4 regions of the Streptomyces fungicidicus genome follow, and region 4 is predicted to be linked to each of the others. Evidence: riboswitches for the same ligand, from Rfam matches in the RefSeq annotation. Region 4 holds a riboswitch; each other region holds the start of a gene.

Region 1 (3,661 bases), 1.4 Mb from region 4:
GGTAGGGACGCGACGCGAGCACCCCCGGCCCGAGCACCTGACGCAGCCGGGCCAGCTCGGCGCGCAGCGTCACCGGCGTCACCGACTCGTCCTCGTACAGCGCGCACGCGAGTTCGTCGCCGGTCAGGCCGTCGGGACGCTCGGCCAGCAGGACGAGGATCTCGCTGTGCCGGCGGCTGAGCCGTATCCCGCGGCCCCCCGTCGTCAGCACGGCACGGTCGCGGCCCAGCACCGCCAGTTCGGACCCGCGGGCGGCCGGGCGGCCCGGCGTGAGCAACGCCAGCTGGGACTCCGCCGCACGGGCCACGGCACGCACGAACCCGAGGCTGTGCGGATGCGCGAGGCCGTTGCCGCCGGTGATGTCCACCGCACCGAGCAGCCGCCCCGTGCGGGGGTCGTGCACGGGTGCCGCCGCGCACGTCCACGGCTGCACGCGCCGCACGAAGTGCTCGGCCGCGAACACTTGGACCGGACGGCCGACGGCGACCGCCGTGCCCGGAGCGTTCGTCCCGACCGCGCTCTCCGACCACCGTGCGCCCGGCACGAAGTTCATCCGCCCCGCCTGCCGCAGCGTCGACGCGTGCCCCTCGACCCACAGCAGCCTGCCGCGCGCGTCGCACACCGCCAGCAGATGGCGGCCGTCGGAGGCGAACGTGCCCAGCAACTCCCGGAACAGCGGCATCACATGGGCCAGCGGATGCTCGGCGCGGTAGGTCCCGAGGTCACCGTCCGTCAGTTCGACGTCGGCGGAGCCGTCCGGGTGGACCCCGGCGCGCGCCGAACGCCGCCACGAGTCGGCGACCACGCCGCGCACCGGGCGCGGCACCGTGCCGGCCTCGGTGAAGGTCTCGTGCGCCCGGTGCAGCGCGCGTACGCGCTCGGCAGGGTCGGCTCCTGGCTCCAGGGCCACCCAGGGATCGGTCACCATGGCCTCCCGCGGGGCGATGCGCTGGGGCCCATCGTCGCCCGGCGGGCGCGCGGCGACAACAGTGTGGACGTGCGCGGTGTCCGGCACGGCGCGAGTCGCGGCGCCGGGAGCCCTGCGGAAGAATGGGCGGCGGTCCATCGCCGTCCGCCGGTTCCGGAACGGCCGGGCGGGACACGGTCTCACGGCCCCACGTCACAAGGGAGACGCCCATGTCCTCGAAGAGGCGCCGGAAGAAGAAGGCCCGCCGCAACCACGCGGCCAACCACGGGAAGCGGCCGCAGAGCTGAACGGCCCTTCGCGGGCCCGCGGGCGACGCTTCGCCGCACGCCGGTGCGGCGGGGCGTCGCCCTGTCCCTGCCGTGTACTCGCGGACGGGGACACGTCGTGCACTACGTTCCCGGAACCATGAACGACAGCGTGTACCTGGGCATTGCCGGCAAGGACACCGCACTGGACCGGGGATGGCCGCTGGTGCGCTTCATCCGCGGGGCGCGGCGTCCCGCCTGCCCGGCAGGGCGACTACGTCGTCCGGGGCCTGGGAGTCGATCACTCCTGGTTCGCCGAGGAAAAGTCCGTGGTGCTGACGCCCGGCACGCCCCGCGGCCGGTCCCCACGAGTGATCTTGATAGATTGCGGGGGCCAGTCGTGCCACATCCGAGGCCAGGGAATCCGGTGGGAATCCGGAACTGACGCGCAGCGGTGAGGGGGACGGGCGGGGCACTCGACGCCACTGGGGCGGCGCGGGTCGGCCGAAGGGCCGGCGCACGGCATCCCGGGAAGGCGCTCCGTCCGGACGAACCCGAGTCCGAAGACCTGCTGGCGCCTACCCGCCGTGGGCGGGGAGGTTCTCCGTAGGCCAGGCTCCGCGTTCGAGCCCCGAGTGCAAGGCGTCTCCATGCCCCGTACCCGTACCGCTTCCCGCCGCCGCGTCGCGGCCGCCCTCCTCGCCGCTGCCCTGCCGCTCACCGCGTGCGGCGGCCCCGGTGCCGACGCCGACTCCAACTCGCGCAAGCGGGAAGCTGGTTACCCGCTGACCCTCGACAACTGCGGGCACGAGGTCACCCTGAAGTCGGCGCCCCGGCACGTCGTCTCCCTCAACCAGGGAACCACCGAGATCCTGCTCTCCCTCGGCCTCGCCGACCGCATGGCCGGCACCGCCACCTGGACCGACCCCGTGATGAAGGGCCTGGAGAAGGCCAACGCGTCGGTGCCCCGGCTGGCGGACAACAACCCGTCCTTCGAGAAGGTGCTGGACGCCGGACCCGACTTCGTCACCGCCTCCTTCGTCTCCACCCTCGGCACGGGCGGCGTCGCGAGCCGTGAGCAGTTCGAGAAACTGGGCGTCCCCACGTACGTCTCCCCGTCCGACTGCGCCGCCGGCAAGGACAACGACAGCGGAGGCGACGGCTCGCGCGCCACGGCGCTGACCCTCGAGACCGTCTACGGCGAGATACGCGACCTGGCCCGCACCTTCGGTGTCGAGGAACGCGGCGACGAACTGGTCGCACAGCTGGAACGCCGGGTACGCAAGGCCACCGACGGCCTGGACGCCTCCGGCACCTCCCTCATGTACTGGTTCGCCAACTCCCAGTCGCCCTACCTCGCCGGCTGCTGCGGCGCCCCCGGCGCCATCACCCGCGCCGTCGGCGCGGAGAACGCCTTCGCCGACACCCACGACGAGTGGCCGCAGATCAACTGGGAGACCGTCGCCGACCGCGACCCCGACGTCATCGTCCTCGGCGACCTGACCCGCAAGTCCCAGACCGCCGAGTCCGCCGATGCCAAGATCCGGTTCCTGGAGACCAACCCGGCCACCCGCAACCTCACCGCCGTGCGCGAGAAGCGGTACGTCCGGCTCAGCGGGCAGGCGATGAACCCGTCCCTGCGCACCGTCGAAGGGATCGAACAGGTCGCCGCCGCGCTGCGCGACTTCGGGCTCGCCAAGTGAGCGGCAGGGTCCTGCTGCTCACCGGCGGAGGGCTCGTGGCACTGGCCGTCTCCCTGGCCGTCGCCGTGACCATCGGGCCCGCCGACATCTCCACCGCCGACGTGTGGGCGTCCGTGGCCGGCCACCTCGGCGGCGGCGGGAGCACGCTGCCGCCGCTCAGGGACGGCATCGTGTGGAACCTGCGGATGCCGCGCACCCTGCTGGCCGCCGTGTGCGGAGCGGGGCTCGCGCTGTGCGGCGCGGTCATGCAGTCGCTGCTGCGCAACCCGCTCGCCGACCCCTTCGTCCTCGGTGTGTCCTCCGGAGCCTCAACGGGCGCGGTCGCCGTCGTGGTGCTCGGGGTGGGCGGTGGCACCGTGTCGCTGTCGGCGGGCGCCTTCGCCGGGGCCCTGCTCTCCTTCGCCCTGGTGATGCTGCTCGGTCACAGCCTCGGCGGCGGCATGGACCGGGTGGTGCTGTCCGGTGTCGCCGCCATGCAGCTGTTCTCCGCGCTGACCTCGTTCATCGTGCTGACGTCCGCCGACGCCGAGACCACCAGGGGCGTGCTGTTCTGGCTGCTCGGCTCCCTCACCGGCGCCGACTGGGGCCAGGTGCTGCTGTGCGCGGCGGCCCTCGGCGCCGTCCTGGCCGTCTGCCTCGCCCACGCCACCACACTGGACGCCTTCGCCTTCGGCGAGGAGGCCGCCGCCGGCCTCGGCGTGCACGTCGTCCGAGCCCGCCTGGTGCTGCTGTCCGCCACGGCGCTGCTCACGGCCGTACTGGTCGCCTGCACCGGGGCGATCGGT
Region 2 (3,661 bases), 3.8 Mb from region 4:
GATCTTGTCGACCATGGCCCGGCGGTCCACGGCGAGGTCGAGGGCGCGGCGGATCGCGGTGTCGCCGGCGACCGGGTTGCCGGTGGGCAGGGTGACGGCGCGGAAGTCGTACGAGGTCGCCCGGTACGTCTTCTTGTCGTCGTCGCCCTTGAAGGTGGCGGCGAGGTTCGGCGGGAGGGTCGCGCCGTCGAGGTCGCCGGAGCGCAGCCGGGTGGCGCGGACGTCGTCGTCGGCGATGATCGCCATGGTGAGCTTTTTCACCTTGGGCTCGCCGCCCCAGTAGTCCGGATTGGCCTTGAAGGTGAGCTTCTCGCCCTTGCTCCAGCCGGTGAGGACGTACGGTCCGGTGCCGACCGGTCTGGTGTTGAAGGAGCCGGTGTTGGGGTCCTGTCCGCCGGCGACGTGCTCGGGGACGACGGGCAGCACGGTGCGGGCGGCGAAGGCCGCGTAGGGGTGGGCGAGGGTGAAGACGACCTTGTCGTCGCCGTCCGCCCGCACCTCCTCGACGGCGGCCAGTTCGCTCTTGGCGGTGTTGTTGGTCTTGTCGTCCAGCACCGTGCGGTACGTGAAGACCACGTCGTCGGCGGTCAGCGGCTCGCCGTCGCTGAACCTCACGCCGTCGCGCAGGGTGTACGTGTAGGTGCGGCCGCCGTCGGTGATCTCGGGGAGCGCCTTGGCCAGGGCGGGCTTCAGTTCCATGCCGGCGTCGCGGGCGAGGAGTCCGTCGAAGATCTTGGAGTTGCCGTCCTTGCCGTAGCCGAGGAGCGGGCTGAGGGTGTCCGGTTCGGTCGGGACGCCGATCACCACGGAGTCGGCGGACGCCGCGCCGTCCGCGCCGCCGCTGCCCGGCGCCGAGCAGGCGGCCACCGCGCCGGCCATCGCGACCGCGGCGGCGGCACCCCGTATTCGTCGGGTCGTCATCGGACCTCACACCCCTGTTGCCTGAGAATGACCTGTTGCCTGAAAACAGTTGTTGCATATTAATTGCAGCAAGACACTGCCCAGGACACCGGCCCCTCACTCCCCGCCCCTGCCGTCGGCGCCCCTCGTGTCAAGTGCGCAGGTGTGCGCCGGGACCCGAGCCCGCGAGCGCCGTCCGCGCGCCCCCCGTGGCCGCTTGTCACCGGACCGGAACGGGCACTACTGTCGCCACGCCTTGGTGACGGGAAATCGGTGCGATACCGGTGCGGCCCTCGCCACTGTGATCGGGAAGTCCGGCTCCAGCCCTCACGGGCAGCCACTGGGTTCTAGGACCCGGGAAGGCGGAGCACGGGCGGTGGTACCCGTCAGCCAGGAGACCGGCCAAGGCGCGTCAACCATCCACGAGGTGCTGGAGAGGGTCTGCTGAGCCATGCACATAGCCGAGGGTTTTCTGCCACCGGTGCACGCGGTCGCCTGGGGCGTCGCGTCGGCGCCGTTCGTCGTCCACGGAGCCCGGTCGCTCATCCGTGAAGTCAGGGAACATCCCGAGAGCACGCTGCTGCTCGGCGCTTCGGGAGCGTTCACCTTCGTCCTGTCCGCGCTGAAACTCCCGTCGGTGACGGGGAGTTGCTCCCACCCCACCGGCACGGGGCTGGGCGCGATCCTGTTCCGGCCGCCGGTGATGGCGGTGCTGGGCACCATCACACTGCTGTTCCAGGCGCTGCTGCTCGCCCACGGCGGGCTGACCACGCTGGGCGCCAACGTCTTCTCGATGGCGGTCGTCGGGCCGTGGGCCGGCTACGGCGTCTACCGGCTGCTGCGCCGGTACGGAGTGCCGCTGATGGTCGCGGTGTTCTCCGGCGCGTTCGCCGCCGACCTGTCGACGTACTGCGTGACGAGCGTGCAGCTCGCGCTCGCGTTCCCCGACCCGGCCGGCGGATTCCTGGGCGCGCTGGGCAAGTTCGGCTCCATCTTCGCCGTGACGCAGATCCCGCTGGCGGTGAGCGAGGGGCTGCTGACCGTGCTGGTGATGCGCATGCTGGTGCAGTCGAGCAGGGGTGAGCTGACGCGGCTCGGGGTGCTGGTGACCTCGGTGGCCGGGCGGAAGACGGCCGACCCGGCGGAGGCGGTGACGCGATGAGCCGCAACGCGAAGATCAACACGCTGCTGCTGGCGCTGGTGGCCGCGCTCGCGGTGATCCCGCTGGTGTTCGGGCTCGGCGACCACAAGGAGGAGCCGTTCGCGGGCGCGGACGCCGAGGCGGAGACGGCGATCACCGAGATCGACCCGGACTACGAGCCCTGGTTCTCGCCCCTGTACGAACCACCGTCCGGTGAGATCGAGTCGGCGCTGTTCGCCCTGCAGGCGGCGCTCGGCGCGGGCGTGATCGCCTACTACTTCGGGCTGCGGCGCGGACGGCGGCAGGGCGAGACGCGGGCCTTGGAGCGGCTGCGGGCCGAGGCGGACCGCGGTGACGGGGCCGGCTCCCCGCGGCCACGGATCTGACGGCCCGTGCTGCCGATCGACGCGGCGGCGCACAGCAGTCGCTGGCGCCGCCGTCATCCCGTGGACAAGGCCGTTCTGGGGCTGGGCCTCACCGTGCTCGCGATCTCGCTGCCGCCCTGGCCGGGCGCGGCATTGGTCCTGGTGACGGCGCTCGCGGTGCTGCTCGGCCCGGCGGGCGTGCCGGCCCTGCGGCTGTGGCGGGCCTACCGGGTGCCGCTGGGCTTCTGCGTCACCGGGGCGCTGACGCTGCTGGTTCAGGTGGGCGGACCGGACGGGTTCGTGTCACCGGCCGAGGGCGGGCCGCTGCGCGCCGGGGAGTTGCTGCTGCGCACGTCGGCGGCCTCGCTGGGCGTGCTGCTGTTCGCCTTCACCACCCCGATGTCGGACCTGCTGCCGCGTCTGGTGCGCGCCGGGGTGCCCGCGCCGCTGGTGGACGTGGCGCTGGTGACGTACCGGATGAGCTTCCTGCTGCTGGACTCGGTCCGCCGGGTCCGCGAGGCGCAGGCGGCCCGGCTCGGGCACACCACCCGGGCGGCGGCCTGGCGGTCCCTCGGCGGGCTCGGCGCGACCGCGTTCGTCCGGTCCTTCGACCGGGCGGCGCGGCTGCAGACCGGGCTCGCCGGACGCGGCTACGACGGCACCCTGCGCGTCCTGGTGCCCGAGGCCCGCGTCTCGGTTCCGTTCACGGCCGCGAGCGTGCTGCTCCTGGCGGCGCTGGCCGCCCTCACCCTCGTACTGGAAAGGCCACTGTGGTGAGCGGGTCCGTACTGGTCGCCCTGCGGGGCGCGTCGTTCGCGTACGCAGACGGTCCGCCCGTGTTCAGCGGGCTCGACTTCGAGGTGCGCGAGGGACGCGCGCTGGCGCTGCTGGGGCGCAACGGCAGCGGCAAGACGACGCTGATGCGGCTGCTCAGTGGCGGACTGCGCCCGAGGAAAGGGGAGTTGACGGTCGAGGGCCGGGCGGTGCGGTACGACCGCAAGGGGCTGACGGCGTTGCGCACCACCGTGCAGCTGGTGGTGCAGGATCCCGACGACCAGTTGTTCGCCGCGTCGGTGGGCCAGGACGTGTCGTTCGGCCCGCTGAACCTCGGCCTGCCCGACCCGGAGGTACGCGCCCGGGTCGCGGAGTCGCTCGCCGCGCTGGACATCACCGCGCTCGCCGACCGTCCCACGCACCTGCTCTCCTACGGGCAGCGCAAGCGGACGGCGATCGCCGGCGCGGTCGCCATGCGGCC
Region 3 (3,661 bases), 3.4 Mb from region 4:
GATCTACGCGGCGGGCGCGGCGGGCTTCTTCGCGGTGCCGTACACGATCCTGGTGTACCCGCTGATCTTCACCTTCCTGCCCCGGCTCTGGTCGGTGTCGCACAAGCACGGCTATGTGACGACGTCGGACTTCGTGCGCGGCCGGTTCGGCTCGAAGGGGCTGTCGCTGGCCGTCGCGGTCACCGGCATCCTGGCTACGATGCCGTACATCGCGCTCCAGCTGGTCGGCATCCAGGCGGTGCTGGACGTGATGGGCGTCGGCGGCGGCGAGGACACCAACTGGTTCATCAAGGACCTGCCGCTGCTGATCGCCTTCGGTGTGCTGGCGGCGTACACGTACTCGTCCGGTCTGCGGGCCCCCGCGCTGATCGCATTCGTCAAGGACACGCTGATCTACCTGGTGATCGCGGTGGCGATCATCTACATCCCGATCAAGCTGGGCGGCTTCGACGAGATCTTCGCCAGGGCGAGCGAGGCGTACAGCGAGACCAACCCGGCCACGGGCGCGCCGCGCGGCGCGACGGTGCCGGGCGAGGCTGGCCAGTGGACGTACGCCACGCTGGCGCTCGGCTCGGCGCTCGCGCTGTTCATGTACCCGCACTCGATCACCGCGACGCTGTCCTCGCGCAGCCGTGAGGTGATCCGCCGCAACACCACGATCCTGCCGCTGTACTCGCTGATGCTGGGCCTGCTGGCGCTGCTCGGCTTCATGGCGATCGCGGCCGGGGTCAAGGTCAGCAACGGTCAGCTGGCGATCCCCCAGCTGTTCGAGAACATGTTCCCCGACTGGTTCGCGGGCGTGGCCTTCGCGGCGATCGGCATCGGCGCGCTGGTGCCGGCGGCGATCATGTCGATCGCGGCGGCGAACCTGTTCACCCGCAACATCTACAAGGACTTCCTCAAGCCGGACGCGACACCGAAGCAGGAGACCCAGGTCTCCAAGATCGTGTCCCTGCTGGTGAAGGTGGGCGCGCTGGTCTTCGTCCTGACCATGGACAAGACGGTCGCGATCAACTTCCAGCTGCTGGGCGGCATCTGGATCCTGCAGACGTTCCCGGCGCTGGTGGGCGGCCTGTTCACCCGCTGGTTCCACCGCTGGGCGCTGATCGGCGGCTGGGCGGTCGGCATGGTCTACGGCACGGTCGCCGCGTACGGGGTGGCCTCGCCCACCCAGAAGCACTTCGGCGGGTCGTCGAAGGAGATCCCGGGCATCGGCGAGATCGGCTACATCGGTCTCACCGCCTTCGTGATCAACGTCCTGGTCACGGTCGTGCTGACCTTCGTGATGCGGGCCGTGAAGGCGCCCGACGGCGTCGACGAGACCAAGCCGCAGGACTACACGGCGGACGCGGGCGACCCCGGTGTCCAGGTGGAGCTCCCGCCGGCCACGGCGGGCAGCTCGCACTGACGCCGTACGCACCAAGCAGCGGGCCGCCGGAGAAATCCGGCGGCCCGCTGCCGTCCCCGTCCGGCACACTCCCCCTCATGGACATCGTCATCCGGCCGGTGGAACCCGGCGAGCACGGGGAACTCGGTGAGATCACCGCGGGGGCCTACCTGCGGGACGGCCTCCTCGACTTCGGGGAGAGCGACGCGTACCTCGGTGAGCTGAGGGACGTGGCGAAACGGGCGGCCGCCGCCGAGGTGCTGGTCGCCGTGGAGAACGGCGCGCTGCTGGGCGGCGTCACCTTCGTGCCGGCCGGCGGGCCGATGGCCGACATAGCGGGGCCGGGTGAGGCGGAGATCCGGATGCTCGCGGTGGCCCGCGCGGCCCGGGGCCGCGGTGCCGGGGAGGCCCTGGTGCGCGCCTGCCTCGGCCGGGCGCGGTCCGTCGAGGGCTGTGTCCGGGTCGTGCTGTCGACGCAGCGCACCATGCGCTCGGCCCACCGCCTCTACGAACGGCTGGGTTTCACCCGCAGCCCGGAGCGCGACTGGAACCCCCTGCCGGAGCTGGACGACATCACTCTGCTCACTTATGAGTTGACGCTCTGACACGTCCGCGACACAACATATGGGGTTGCTGGCGGCACCCGGCACAAGATGTATGCTCATGCTCGCTGTCGCCGCAGGGGAATCCGGTGTGAGTCCGGAACTGTCCCGCAACGGTGTACCCATGCCCGCGTGCATGGGCGTCAGTCCGAGGACCTGCCGACAGTGCGCCCGGCCGTCCGGTCCGGGTGTCTGACGTCCGGGCCTCGCGGAATGGGCCGGTGGACGCGAGGCCGTGTGCGCTCGTGTACTGCCCCCTGCGCTCTTCGAGGCCCCGTGCCGAGCGAGGGAGAGCCCCACGTGACCATCGCGCCAGCCGATCCGGCTTCAGCGGTCGACGTGACCCCGGAGAGCGACGGCCCCGGTGCCGCGCTGCTGCGGACCCTGACCGAGCTGACCGCCGACCTGCCCGACGCCGACCCCGGCCGGGTCGCCGCCGCGGCGCTGCGCGGGCGGTCGGCCCGTGCCGACGAGGCGGAGCTGCGGGAACTCGCCACCGAGGCCGCGGCCGGTCTCATCTCCGAGGACCCGGCCTACTCCCGGCTCGCCGCCCGGCTGCTGACCATCGGCATCCGCGCCGAGGCCGCCTCGCAGGGCGTCACCTCGTTCACCGGCTCCGTGGCGACCGGACACCGCGAGGGTCTGATCGCCGACCGGACCGCCGCGTTCGTCCGGCTGCACGCCGAGCGTCTCGACGCGCTGGTCGACACCCGGGCCGACGACCGCTTCGGCTACTTCGGCCTGCGGACCCTGCACAGCCGCTACCTGCTGCGCCACCCGGTCACCCGCAAGGTGGTGGAGACGCCCCAGCACTTCCTGCTGCGGGTCGCCGCCGGTCTCGCGGAGGACGACGGCGCGCGGTCGGTGGACGAGGTCGCCGCGCTGTACGGGCTGATGAGCCGCCTGGACTACCTGCCCTCCTCCCCCGCCCTGTTCAACTCCGGCACCCGGCACCCGCAGATGTCGTCCTGCTACCTCCTGGACTCCCCCCTGGACGAACTGGACTCGATCTACGACCGCTACCACCAGGTCGCCCGCCTCTCGAAGCACGCCGGCGGCATCGGCCTGTCCTACTCCCGGATCCGCGCCCGGGGTTCGCTGATCCGCGGCACCAACGGGCACTCCAACGGCATCGTCCCGTTCCTGAAGACGCTGGACGCCTCGGTCGCCGCCGTGAACCAGGGCGGCCGGCGCAAGGGCGCGGCGGCGGTCTACCTGGAGACCTGGCACGCCGACATCGAGGAGTTCCTGGAGCTGCGCGACAACACCGGCGAGGACGCCCGCCGTACGCACAACCTGAACCTCGCGCACTGGGTGCCGGACGAGTTCATGCGCCGGGTGGACGCCGACGCGCCGTGGTCGCTGTTCTCCCCGGCCGACGTGCCCGGCCTGGTCGACCTGTGGGGCGAGGAGTTCGACGCGGCGTACCGGGCCGCGGAGGCGCAGGGCCTGGCCCGCAGGACGCTTCCGGCCCGCGAGCTGTACGGCCGGATGATGCGCACCCTGGCGCAGACCGGCAACGGCTGGATGACCTTCAAGGACACCGCCAACCGCACCGCCAACCAGACCGCCGAGCCGGGCCACGTCGTCCACTCGTCCAACCTGTGCACGGAGATCCTCGAGGTCACCGACGACGGGGAGACCGCGGTCTGCAACCTGGGGTCGGTCAACC
Region 4 (3,661 bases):
CCGGAGGTGCCGACCACGAGTCCGTCGGTGACCGTCCGGCGCGCGGCCCCGACGAGTTCCGCCCAGGCGCGCACCTCCTCCCCGCCCGCCCGCCTTCGCTCGGTCATGCCGCGATCCTGCCAGGCGCGGCACGCTTCCGGGTGACGGACGTCTCTTCTGCGGGCCCTCGGCCGGCCGGGAAAGATCCACCGGAGGCGGCCGGGCCCCCGGGCGCCGGGCCGCCCACGGGGACACGGCCCCGGCCCCGCCATCCGGCGGAGCGCCCACCCCCTCTTACGGTCACCACGATGCCCATTCCAGTTCATCTTCCGTTCACCCTGGTTACCTACGTTCGACCAGCCAATGACCTCGAACGATTGCCTGGGTAAATGGAAAGCTTCTCGCTGATCCTCGCGATTGTGGTGGTAACCGCTCTCGCGTTCGATTTCACGAACGGTTTCCACGACACCGCGAACGCGATGGCAACGACCATTTCGACCGGTGCGCTCAAGCCCAAGGTCGCGGTGGCCATGTCCGCCGTGCTGAACCTTGTGGGCGCCTTCCTCTCGGTGGAGGTCGCCAACACGATCTCCAAAGGCCTCGTAGACGAGGCCGGCATCCGTCCCGAGGTCATCTTCGCCGCCTTGGTCGGCGCGATCCTCTGGAACCTCCTGACCTGGCTGGTCGGCCTGCCGTCCAGCTCCTCGCACGCACTGATGGGCGGCCTGATCGGCGCCACCGTCGCCTCCGCCGGCTTCGGCGCGGTGCACGGCGACGTGCTCGTCACCAAGGTCCTGATCCCCGCCATCGCCGCCCCGCTGGTGGCCGGCCTCGCCGCGATGCTCGCGACCCGGCTGACCTACCGCATGGGCAAGAAGGCCAACGGCAAGGCCGCCGAGAAGGGCTACCGCGCCGGACAGATCGCCTCCGCCGGCCTGGTCTCCCTGGCCCACGGCACCAACGACGCCCAGAAGACGATGGGCATCATCACCCTCGCCCTGGTCGCCGGCGGCACCCTCGCCCCCGACTCCGACCCGCCGATGTGGGTCATCCTCTCCGCGGGCATCGCCATCGCGCTCGGCACCTACCTCGGCGGCTGGCGCATCATCCGCACCATGGGCAAGGGCCTCACCGACCTCCAGCCGCAGCAGGGCTTCGCCGCCCAGACCAGTGCCGCGACGGTCATCCTGGCCTCCTCGCACCTCGGCTTCTCCCTCTCCACCACGCATTCCGTTTCCGGTTCCGTGATGGGTGCGGGCCTGGGCCGCAAGGGCGGTGTCGTCCGCTGGTCGACGGCCACCCGGATGTTCGTCGCCTGGGGCCTGACGCTGCCGGCGGCGGCCCTGGTCGCGGCGCTCGCCGAATGGGTCTGCGGCTTCGGCAGCTGGGGCACCGCCGTCGTGGCCGTCTTCCTCGTCTCCTCCAGCGCGGCGATCTGGAAGATCTCCCGGCGCGAGGTCGTCGACCACACCAACGTCAACGACCACGACGTGCCGGGCGAGGAGCCGTCCGGCGTGGTGACGCAGGCGATGGCCGCCGTGAGCCCGCCCCCGGCGGGCGCCGTGACCGAGGAGTTCGCCACGATCCCGGCTCCCGCCGACACGGCACCGCCGGCCAAGACCACCGTCTGACCGCGACCCGGTAGACCCCGGCACGAAGGAAGAAGAGCACCATGAAGATCGACTGGGCGGCCCTCGGTTCCGTCTTCGGCGTCAGCCTCGTGGTCACCGTGGCCCTGGTGGCCCTGTTCACCCTCGGCATCAGCGGCCTGTCCCGCCGCGAGCGGGCCGCCGCGCAGGGCCAGTCCGCGGCCCTGGCGGTCACCGGCGCCTACGCCTGCTTCGCCGCGTGCGCGGCGGCGGTGGCGTACGGCATCTACCTGATCATGGCCTGATCCCTCCCCGGTCACCGCGACCGCGGAAGGTCTCCGTCCCACGGGCGGTGCGGGAGCCCCGGCTCCCGCACCGCCCTTCGGCGTGCGCGCGCCCCGCGGTTCCCCCACCGAAGCCCCTCTGTGGGCCTCGGCACACTTCAGCCTCGCAGGTCAACGGCAAGTTGACGGCCCTTCCGGAGCCGTGGTGGACTGCCTCAGCCAATACGGCGGCAGGAGAGGAAGCCGGTGCGATTCCGGCGCGGTCCCGCCACTGTCACCGGGGTGCAGATGCACCCCGGGAGCCAGGAACTCTCGCCGCCGGTCTCGTCGAACCAGGGCGTGGACACCCTGAGTGAGGACATATCGCCATGCGCGGCTGCCTGTTGAGGTCGACCAGCGAGACACCGCCCCGCTCCGGGGCCGTTCCCTCCGGATCCGTCACCGGCTGAACCCATGGGTGCCGATCGCGTGTTCGCGTACGGCGCCGCCGCCGGCCTCCTCGGCGACCTGCTCCTCGGCGATCCCCGCCGCGGTCATCCGGTCGCCGCTTTCGGACGGGCCGCGGCCGCCGTGGAACGGGTGCTGTGGCGGGACGACCGGGGCCGGGGCGCCGTGCACACCGCCGTGTGCGTCGGCGGGACCGTCGTCCTGGGAAGCCTCGCCGCCCGCTCCGTACGCTCCTCCCCCGCCGCCTCCGCCGCCCTGACCGGCGTCGCCACCTGGGCCGTCGTCGGCGGGACCTCGCTGGCCCGGGAGGCCCGCGCCATCGGGCGGGCGCTGGACGCCGGGGACGTCGAGGCGGCCCGGGCGTGGCTGCCGCACCTGTGCGGCCGCGACCCCCAGGCGCTGGACGCCGACGGGATCGCCCGCGCGGTGGTCGAGTCCGTCGCCGAGAACACCTCCGACGCCGTGGTGGGCGCGCTGGTGTGGGGCGCCGTCGCCGGGGTGCCGGGACTGCTCGGGTTCCGGGCCGTCAACACGCTCGACGCGATGGTCGGCCACAAGTCCCCGCGCCACCTCCGCTACGGCTGGGCCTCCGCCCGCCTCGACGACGTGGCCGGCTGGCCGGGGGCGCGGCTGACCGCCGTGCTCGCCGCGCTCGCGGGCCCCGACCCGCGCGGCGCCGTACGGGCGTGGCGCGCCGACGCCGCGAAGCACCCCAGCCCCAACGCCGGGCCCGTGGAGGCGTCGTTCGCCGGCGCGCTCGGCGTGCGGCTCGGCGGGACCCTCTCCTACGGCGGGCGGGTCGAACACCGGCCCGTCCTCAACGGCGGCGGACGTGCCGTGTCCGTGGCCGACATCGACCGGGCGGTACGGCTCTCGCGGCGGGTCGGCTGGCTCGCGCTCGCGGCCGGTGCCGCCGCGCGGAGGGTGACGAAGGGACGTGCATCGTGAACGGTGGGGGGCTGCTGGTCGCCGGGACCACCTCGGACGCCGGCAAGAGCGTGGTGACCGCCGGGATCTGCCGGTGGCTGGCGCGGCAGGGCGTCAAGGTCGCGCCGTTCAAGGCGCAGAACATGTCGCTGAACTCGTTCGTGACGCGGGAGGGCGCCGAGATCGGGCGGGCGCAGGCCATGCAGGCCCAGGCCTGCCGGGTGGAGCCCACCGCGCTGATGAACCCGGTGCTGCTGAAGCCGGGCGGCGAGCAGTCCAGCCAGGTGGTGCTGATGGGCAGGCCGGTCGGCGAGATGACCGCCCGCGGCTACCACGGCGGACGCCAGCAGCGGCTGCTGGGCACGGTGCTGGACTGTCTGGAGCAGTTGCGGGGCACGTATGACGCGGTGATCTGCGAGGGGGCCGGCAGCCCGG

What was found. A riboswitch is a leader RNA that binds a small molecule or an ion and turns the genes downstream of it on or off. The one in region 4 is predicted to bind cobalamin.
Region 1: it holds a riboswitch for cobalamin, as region 4 does, so the genes downstream of both, CNQ36_RS01390 (ABC transporter substrate-binding protein) here and CNQ36_RS08010 (cobalamin biosynthesis protein) in region 4, are expected to answer to the same signal.
Region 2: it holds a riboswitch for cobalamin, as region 4 does, so the genes downstream of both, CNQ36_RS25340 (energy-coupling factor ABC transporter permease) here and CNQ36_RS08010 (cobalamin biosynthesis protein) in region 4, are expected to answer to the same signal.
Region 3: it holds a riboswitch for cobalamin, as region 4 does, so the genes downstream of both, CNQ36_RS23810 (ribonucleoside-diphosphate reductase subunit alpha) here and CNQ36_RS08010 (cobalamin biosynthesis protein) in region 4, are expected to answer to the same signal.

What each region holds. Positions count from the first base shown of each region.
Region 1 is NZ_CP023407.1:339,596-343,256, reverse strand. Features, by position in the region: gene CNQ36_RS01400 (GAF domain-containing protein) at 1-925, opposite strand, end outside; gene CNQ36_RS35935 (hypothetical protein) at 1,051-1,215, shown strand; cobalamin riboswitch at 1,552-1,763, shown strand; gene CNQ36_RS01390 (ABC transporter substrate-binding protein) at 1,824-2,876, shown strand; gene CNQ36_RS01385 (FecCD family ABC transporter permease) at 2,873-3,661, shown strand, end outside.
Region 2 is NZ_CP023407.1:5,547,351-5,551,011, reverse strand. Features, by position in the region: gene CNQ36_RS25345 (ABC transporter substrate-binding protein) at 1-921, opposite strand, end outside; cobalamin riboswitch at 1,141-1,321, shown strand; gene CNQ36_RS25340 (energy-coupling factor ABC transporter permease) at 1,352-2,062, shown strand; gene CNQ36_RS25335 (energy-coupling factor ABC transporter substrate-binding protein) at 2,059-2,427, shown strand; gene cbiQ (cobalt ECF transporter T component CbiQ) at 2,434-3,183, shown strand; gene CNQ36_RS25325 (energy-coupling factor ABC transporter ATP-binding protein) at 3,180-3,661, shown strand, end outside.
Region 3 is NZ_CP023407.1:5,182,866-5,186,526, reverse strand. Features, by position in the region: gene mctP (monocarboxylate uptake permease MctP) at 1-1,408, shown strand, start outside; gene CNQ36_RS23815 (GNAT family N-acetyltransferase) at 1,486-1,992, shown strand; cobalamin riboswitch at 2,008-2,167, shown strand; gene CNQ36_RS23810 (ribonucleoside-diphosphate reductase subunit alpha) at 2,290-3,661, shown strand, end outside.
Region 4 is NZ_CP023407.1:1,764,849-1,768,509, forward strand. Features, by position in the region: gene CNQ36_RS07995 (class II aldolase/adducin family protein) at 1-107, opposite strand, end outside; gene CNQ36_RS08000 (inorganic phosphate transporter) at 369-1,610, shown strand; gene CNQ36_RS08005 (hypothetical protein) at 1,652-1,873, shown strand; cobalamin riboswitch at 2,042-2,183, shown strand; gene CNQ36_RS08010 (cobalamin biosynthesis protein) at 2,306-3,247, shown strand; gene CNQ36_RS08015 (cobyric acid synthase) at 3,244-3,661, shown strand, end outside.